2 regions of the Bacillus sp. JZ105 genome follow, and region 2 is predicted to be linked to the other one. Evidence: riboswitches for the same ligand, from Rfam matches in the RefSeq annotation. Region 2 holds a riboswitch; the other holds the start of a gene.
What was found. A riboswitch is a leader RNA that binds a small molecule or an ion and turns the genes downstream of it on or off. The one in region 2 is predicted to bind lysine.

Region 1 (3,430 bases), 480 kb from region 2:
AAGTGTCGCTGATGTGGTTAAAAAGGTAAAAGCTTCATTAATTGTACGTGACATCACAGAGAAGATAAACAGCTGTGACATAATATTTGTAACAGTCAAAGCGAAAGCTGGGCTTCCTTTTTTGTTTGTTTTTGCAAATACTGCTGGAAAATCACCAGCCTTTGCTGCTTGATACGGTACTTCTGAACCAAGTAAAATCCAGCCAAGCATCGAACCAAACAAACAAATAATCGCCAGCAGTGCCATGACAATTCCGCCAGCTGGCCCAATAATAAGCTGAAGCACATCCACAAATGGTTTGTCAGAGCCTTGCAATTGATCATGCGGAAGAACGCCCATTGTAATCAATGTGATAATCATGTAGATCGAAAGTGCGATTAAAAGACCTGTAATCGTCGCACGTTTCACATCACGCTGTGAGGATGCTCTTCCTGATAAAATGACAGCTGATTCAATCCCAATAAATGCCCATAGTGTGGAAATAGCTGCATGATGAATTTGGCCTCCAAGTCCGAGCACTCCTTCCCCGCCTGTTTCAACCGGGAAGTAATAATGTTCAAATAATGCCGTTTGAAATGCAAATAATCCCGCCACAATAAAAAGGACGAATCCAAGCACTTTCGAAAAGGTCGTAATAAAATTCAATTTACTTGCAGCACTTAAGCTAGTGATTAAAATGGTATGTGTTCCCCATAAAAGAAGGGTACATACGATAAACGTCATGAGCTGGCCAAGTGTGACCGCTTCTTTTCCAAAGGTAAAAACTTCAGTCTTCACGGTGAGAATAGGGAAAAAAGTCGTTAAATACCCAGCAAGGCTTGTAATAATTGCGACATTACTAATCCAGCTTGCCACCCAATATCCCCAAACCATTGTAAAACCGGCCGCTTTCCCTTTTTTCGGATCTTTAAAAAGCGCCCTTGCATAACTTTGTGGTCCAGCCGTCAGCTGCGGCTTATGAATGGACAAATGCCCAAATACAAGTGCAATCATCAGCACACCGCCGCCTGTGACAAGCCATGCCATCGTCACCCCTAAAGGACTGGCGTGCTGGGCAAGCGTACTTGGCAGCATAAAGATGCCTGAACCTACCATATTTCCGACGACAAAAGCCGTCAATAACCAAAAACCCCATTTTTTTGTCTGTTCCATTTCCGTACCTCCGTTTTATTCACTTTGGACCAGACCCGGCAGTATCTTCATTGATATATTTGTGAAGCAATGACTTGCATTCTTTATGTTCATCATGGATTACTTATTCACAGCATACCCTTATTTTTGTTACGCAGAACATAAAAAAAAGCCTGAACAAAAGTCCATGCTTTTCAAAACATACACCTTGATCTCCGGATAGCCCTCCACGCTTCAAAGACGTGGCAGTCCTGCATTTATTCAATGCAGACCCAGCATAAAGAAAGTTGGAGCTCTCTTTACACTTCGGCGCTGATGCCTTTTTTCTCATGATCTACGATTCCATCTCTCCTATGAGTGACTCATCATCCGCGCAACCTCTACCTCACTGAGACATAGCGTGAGGATTTCTATCATTTTTACTACACGAAGGTTATCAAACATTCTCACATCTGTCAAAGGGAAAAACATAGAAAAAAGGCAGAGAACGGTTTCTCTGCCCTCTACCTGCTTATTGTTGGTTGTTTTTCTTCTGTTGTACAGCTTCCTGAAGCGGATCGCCTGCTAGCTCTTTACTTGCTTCCTCTAACAGCTGATCTACCTGCTGATGGTTTTTCTCACTTTTCGCCTTTTTATCCTTTTGGAAAAATGACATCGCTGTTTCCTCCCTTTTCATAAAATGCGGTTGCCTGTTTAATTTGTGCTACAGCGCTTAGCATTATACAAGGAAAGAAGCTCAATCATCATGAAAGGTCTGTCTCATTTTTTGCAAGTACGACAGAAAGGTTTTTAAATCTTCCTCTGTGAAGTCTGACATCATATGCTGAATCACTTTTCCGAAAAGACGTGTATGCTTTTCATAAATGGCCATCCCTTTTTCCGTGACTTCTAAACGGACAAGTGACGAATCGTCCTTGTCCCGCTCTCTTTGAATATAACCCTGCTCACATAATTTATTGAGTGCAATAGAGGCTGCACCAGGGTTTAAAGAGAGTCTTTGCTTCAGCTCTTCGGCATGTGATACTTTGCCTTGTATCAAAATAGAAAGAGCATATATCTGCGGAGGCGTGATGTCTTTCTCTAACTCAAGTAACTTGCGGTTTAATTTACGGCTGACTTCATAATGTACAAGAACAATTTCTTTTAAAATGTCTGCATTACCCATCCGAATCGCATCCTTATCGTTAGTATCAACATGACTTCCTCCTTATTATAACCCTTTTGGCCTCTTTTTCTTTAGAAATAAGCCTTGCTGAATGAATCCACCCTTGATATAGTGAGTACTTGAACTAAAGATAGAACAGGAGTACGCATCATGACAGGAAAAACACACATCATGGGCGGAATTGCCGCCTCCACAGCCGTTGCCTACTATTATGGATTCGACCCAGTGACGATGGCTGCTGCTGGATCAGCTGGTGCCCTGGTCCCTGACCTTTGCCATACAAAAAGTAAAATCGGCAGAAAATTCCCGCTGCTCTCGGCACTGATCAGCAGTGTGTTCGGTCATCGCACGTTTACACATAGTTTATTATTTTTGCTGATCATTTATTTTCTAGCGACAACATACATTCCAAATGACAGCCTAAGTATCGGTTTACTAGTCGGAATGGCAAGCCATCTCATCCTGGACGCAGGAACAGTGAACGGGATTAAATTTTTATTTCCAGCTTCCATTAAAGTGCGTCTTCCCTTCTATGTCAAAACAGGCAGCGCAGGAGAACAAGTCGTACTGGCTGCTCTCACCGTCGTTACCTGCTATTACATCGCCGTCATCTGCGGCATATCCATCCCATTCTAATGAATCAAAAAGAGTTTTCCGAAAAACACAGGATATGAATTGATCATTCCTCATTTTTTTAGTAGGTTTAAGATAAGTGTTTTTGCCTTGCAGCTGAATACAGAATGGTGAGGAGCTACATACATGAAAGCGTTTTTCAAAGATCACTGGTTTTTAGTGTACTCCATCCTCTTCATGTGGATGAAAACATACATCATTTATCAATTCGGATTTCACATACGAACGGCCAATCTGTTTCATGAATGGCTGCTTTTGATCAATCCACTTAGCTTTTTGCTCCCTTTGTTTGGGATTGCTCTTTTTTTAAATGAAAAGAAGCAAAAGATTTTTTTATTGACCGCAAATTTGATTTTGACGGCGATTCTCATAGCGAATACGATCTTTTATGGATTTTATATTGACTTCATTACGATCCCTGTATTATTCCAAGCGAAAAACATGGGAGATATGGGCAGCAGTATGACAGAATTGTTCCACCCGCTGTTTTTGCTGATGCTC
Region 2 (3,430 bases):
TTTAAGAGACCCTAGCTAATACTCTTGATAAAAGGTGCGGACTTCAGGTCACGCCTTTTTTTATATGTCTACATCTATCATAGCATACTTAATGAAAGGGTTTACGCCCGTTTCAGCCGAATCCGAATCCATATAGAAAAAAGAGGCGACCCTCTTTCGTGAGATCACCTCTTTACCTTTTTAAGAGTGAGCAGCGGCGCTCACCTTTGATAAATCAAACGCGTCATGCAGCGCTTCAACCGCTTTGACCATATCATCACGGCCAACGACCGTTGAGACTTTGATTTCAGACGTACTGACCATTTTCACTTGAATGTCTTTTTGCGCTAACACAGCAAACATTTCAGCAGCTACCCCTGGATTTGAGACCATTCCAGATCCCACGATGGATACTTTCGCTAATTTGCTTTCTGTCTCAATCTGTTCGTAGCCAAGCGCCCCTTTATATTCTTCTAATACTTCAACTGTTTTGGACAAATCATCCGTTTTCACAGAGAAAGAGATCGACGTCTGGTTGGTGCTTGTGGCAGACTGAATGATGATATCAACATTGATATTCTGTTTCGCAAGCGTCGTAAAAATGGTCGATAATGTTGTTAAACCGCTTGAAAGTCCGCACACTGTCACACGTGTAATCTGATCTTCAAATGCGATGCCTCTGACGACTAAGTTTTGTTCCATGGATGATTCCTCCTCAATTAACGTACCCGATTCATTTTCAATACTAGAACGGACTTCTAGCGGGACTTGATAATTTTTCGCAAATTCAACAGCTCTTGGATGCAGAACCCCAGCTCCTAAATTAGCCAGCTCAAGCATCTCATCGTATGAAATGCCTGCAAGTTTCCGCGCAGATGATACATAACGCGGATCTGTCGTAAACACTCCTGGTACATCTGTATATATATCACATTTATCAGCTTTTAGTGCGGCAGCCAGAGCCACAGCTGTTGTATCTGATCCGCCGCGGCCAAGTGTTGTGATATGTAAATCATCTGCAATTCCTTGGAAACCTGCCACAACAACGATTTTCCCCGCACTTAATTCCTCTTTTATTCTTGATTCATCAATGTCCACGATTCTTGCATTTCCGTGTACATGCTCTGTTTTCATACCAGCCTGCCAGCCTGTAAAGGAAATGGCATCATAACCTCTTCTTTGGAGTGCCATCGCTAATAATGAAATGGTCACTTGCTCACCAGTTGCGAGCAGCATATCCATTTCTCTTTTGCTTGGATCGTCTGTGAGTTCTTTCGCTAGGTCTACTAGAACATCCGTTGATTTGCCCATCGCTGAGACAACCACAACCACATCGTGTCCTGCCTCGCGTTCAGCGATCACTCTCTCTGCGGCATTGCGAATTTTTTCTGTCGACCCAACGGAAGTTCCGCCAAATTTTTGTACAATTAGTCCCATGTCTACCACCCTTTTTCAAAAGTTCACGTGTGAGAGAAGAGGCAGCTTGGAGACTGTCCGCTCACTGCAAATAAAAAAGCAATGAGAGAACAAATCTCCCATTGCTTTAAAATCATCATTAAACGATGCAAACAATGAGATAGCCCTCCAAGAAATGAATTCTTGACAGCCCTACATTTCTTCAATGTACAGCCAGCGAATAAAATGAGTGGATTTTATTCACTTCGGCGACGCTCCCCTTTCAGCCCTCTTCTTAGATCCCATCGATCTCCGAAGGCTTACTCTTGAAGTTCGCACCTCTATCTTCAACAAACAACACGTTCATTTATTAAATTAGTCACATCTTAACAGACTTTTGGTAAAAGTACAATCTATTTTTTTAATGCTTCCATTAAAAGTTCAGCCGTCTGTTTCGGAATGCCAGCCTCCTGAAAGTCTTGGATAGAGGCTTCCTTCATCTTTTTCACAGAGCCAAAATGTTTGAGGAGCTGCTTTTTACGCTTTTCTCCGATACCTGGTACATCGTCTAAAATAGACTGGAATGCATTTTTTCCGCGGAGCTGCCTGTGAAAGCTAATGGCGAAGCGGTGCACTTCATCTTGAATGCGCTGCAATAAGTAAAAGGCCTGGCTATTCCGCTCCAGCGCAACAATTTCAAGTGTATCTCCCATCATGAGATTCGACGTCCGGTGTTTTTCATCTTTTACAAGACCTGCGACTGGGACAGACAGATTCAATTCATTTTCAAGCACATCGATGGCTGCGTTGATCTGTCCTTTTCCTCCGTCAATTAAAATTAAATCTGGCAGCGGCAGTTCATCCTTTAACACGCGGGTATATCGTCTTCTAATGACTTCACGCATGGATGCATAATCATCTGGCCCTGAGACGGTTTTAATTTTGTATTTTCGGTATTCCTTTTTATAGGGTTTCCCGTCCTGAAAGACGACCATGGCAGAAACCGGGTCTGCCCCTTGAATATTTGAGTTATCAAATGCCTCGATTCTGTATGGCATATAAATATTAAGTGCATCCCCGAGCTGCTTCACCGCACCAATTGTCCGCTCTTCATCACGCTCAATGAGCGAAAATTTTTCTTTTAAAGCGATTTTGGCATTTTGATGCGCAAGTAAAAGCAGATCCTTTTTCTTTCCTTTTTTCGGCTGGTGAACGTTCGTCTCAAGCAATTGCTCAATCATCTCTTGATCGACACTGTCCGGAACCAGAATTTCCTTCGGCAGAAAATGGTTGTTCTTTTCATAAAATTGCCCCATAAACGTGAGGAACTCCTCTTCAGGGTCCTGATACATCGGAAACAGGCTGACATCACGTTCAATCAATTTCCCCTGTCTGATAAAGAAAACTTGGACACACATCCAGCCTTTATCATAGGCATAGGCAAAGACATCTCGATCTGATAAATCACTCATCGTCATTTTCTGTTTTTCCATCGTTGAGTCGATATATGCAATTTGGTCTCTCAGTTCTTTTGCCCGTTCAAACTCTAAATTTTCGGCGGCTTCCTGCATCTTTTCGGTGAGTTCTTTTTTGATTTGCTGATGTCCACCGTTTAGAAACCTTGTGATTTCGTCTACGAGCTGCTTATTCGTTTCCTCGGAAATATCATACACACATGGTGCAAGACATTGTCCAAGATGATAATAAAGACAGACACGGTCAGGAAGGGTGGCACATTTTCTCAGTGGATATAGGCGGTCGAGCAGCTTTTTTGTTTCTCGAGCTGCTTGTACGTTTGGGTATGGACCGAAATATTTTCCTTTGTCCTTTTTTACATTGCGGGTGACGATCAGCTTAGGATGGCGTTCATTCGTAATTTTTATAAAAGGATACGTCTTGTCATCCTTGAGCATGACATTGTATTTTGGGTCATATTTTTTGATTAAATTCAGCTCTAAAATGAGCGCCTCGATATTAGAAGAGGTGACAATGTATTCAAAATCTTCAATTTCACTGACAAGCCGCTGCGTTTTGGCGTCATGTGATCCAGTGAAAT

Region 1: it holds a riboswitch for lysine, as region 2 does, so the genes downstream of both, M1D81_RS15895 (amino acid permease) here and M1D81_RS13350 (aspartate kinase) in region 2, are expected to answer to the same signal.

What each region holds. Positions count from the first base shown of each region.
Region 1 covers NZ_CP096387.1:3,073,223-3,076,652, forward strand. Annotated here, with positions in the region: gene M1D81_RS15895 (amino acid permease) at 1-1,152, opposite strand, end outside; lysine riboswitch at 1,344-1,522, opposite strand; gene sspJ (small acid-soluble spore protein SspJ) at 1,643-1,786, opposite strand; gene M1D81_RS15905 (MarR family winged helix-turn-helix transcriptional regulator) at 1,868-2,296, opposite strand; gene M1D81_RS15910 (metal-dependent hydrolase) at 2,447-2,932, shown strand; gene M1D81_RS15915 (LTA synthase family protein) at 3,056-3,430, shown strand, end outside.
Region 2 covers NZ_CP096387.1:2,593,444-2,596,873, forward strand. Annotated here, with positions in the region: gene M1D81_RS13345 (YslB family protein) at 1-19, shown strand, start outside; gene M1D81_RS13350 (aspartate kinase) at 181-1,416, opposite strand; lysine riboswitch at 1,549-1,726, opposite strand; gene uvrC (excinuclease ABC subunit UvrC) at 1,788-3,430, opposite strand, start outside.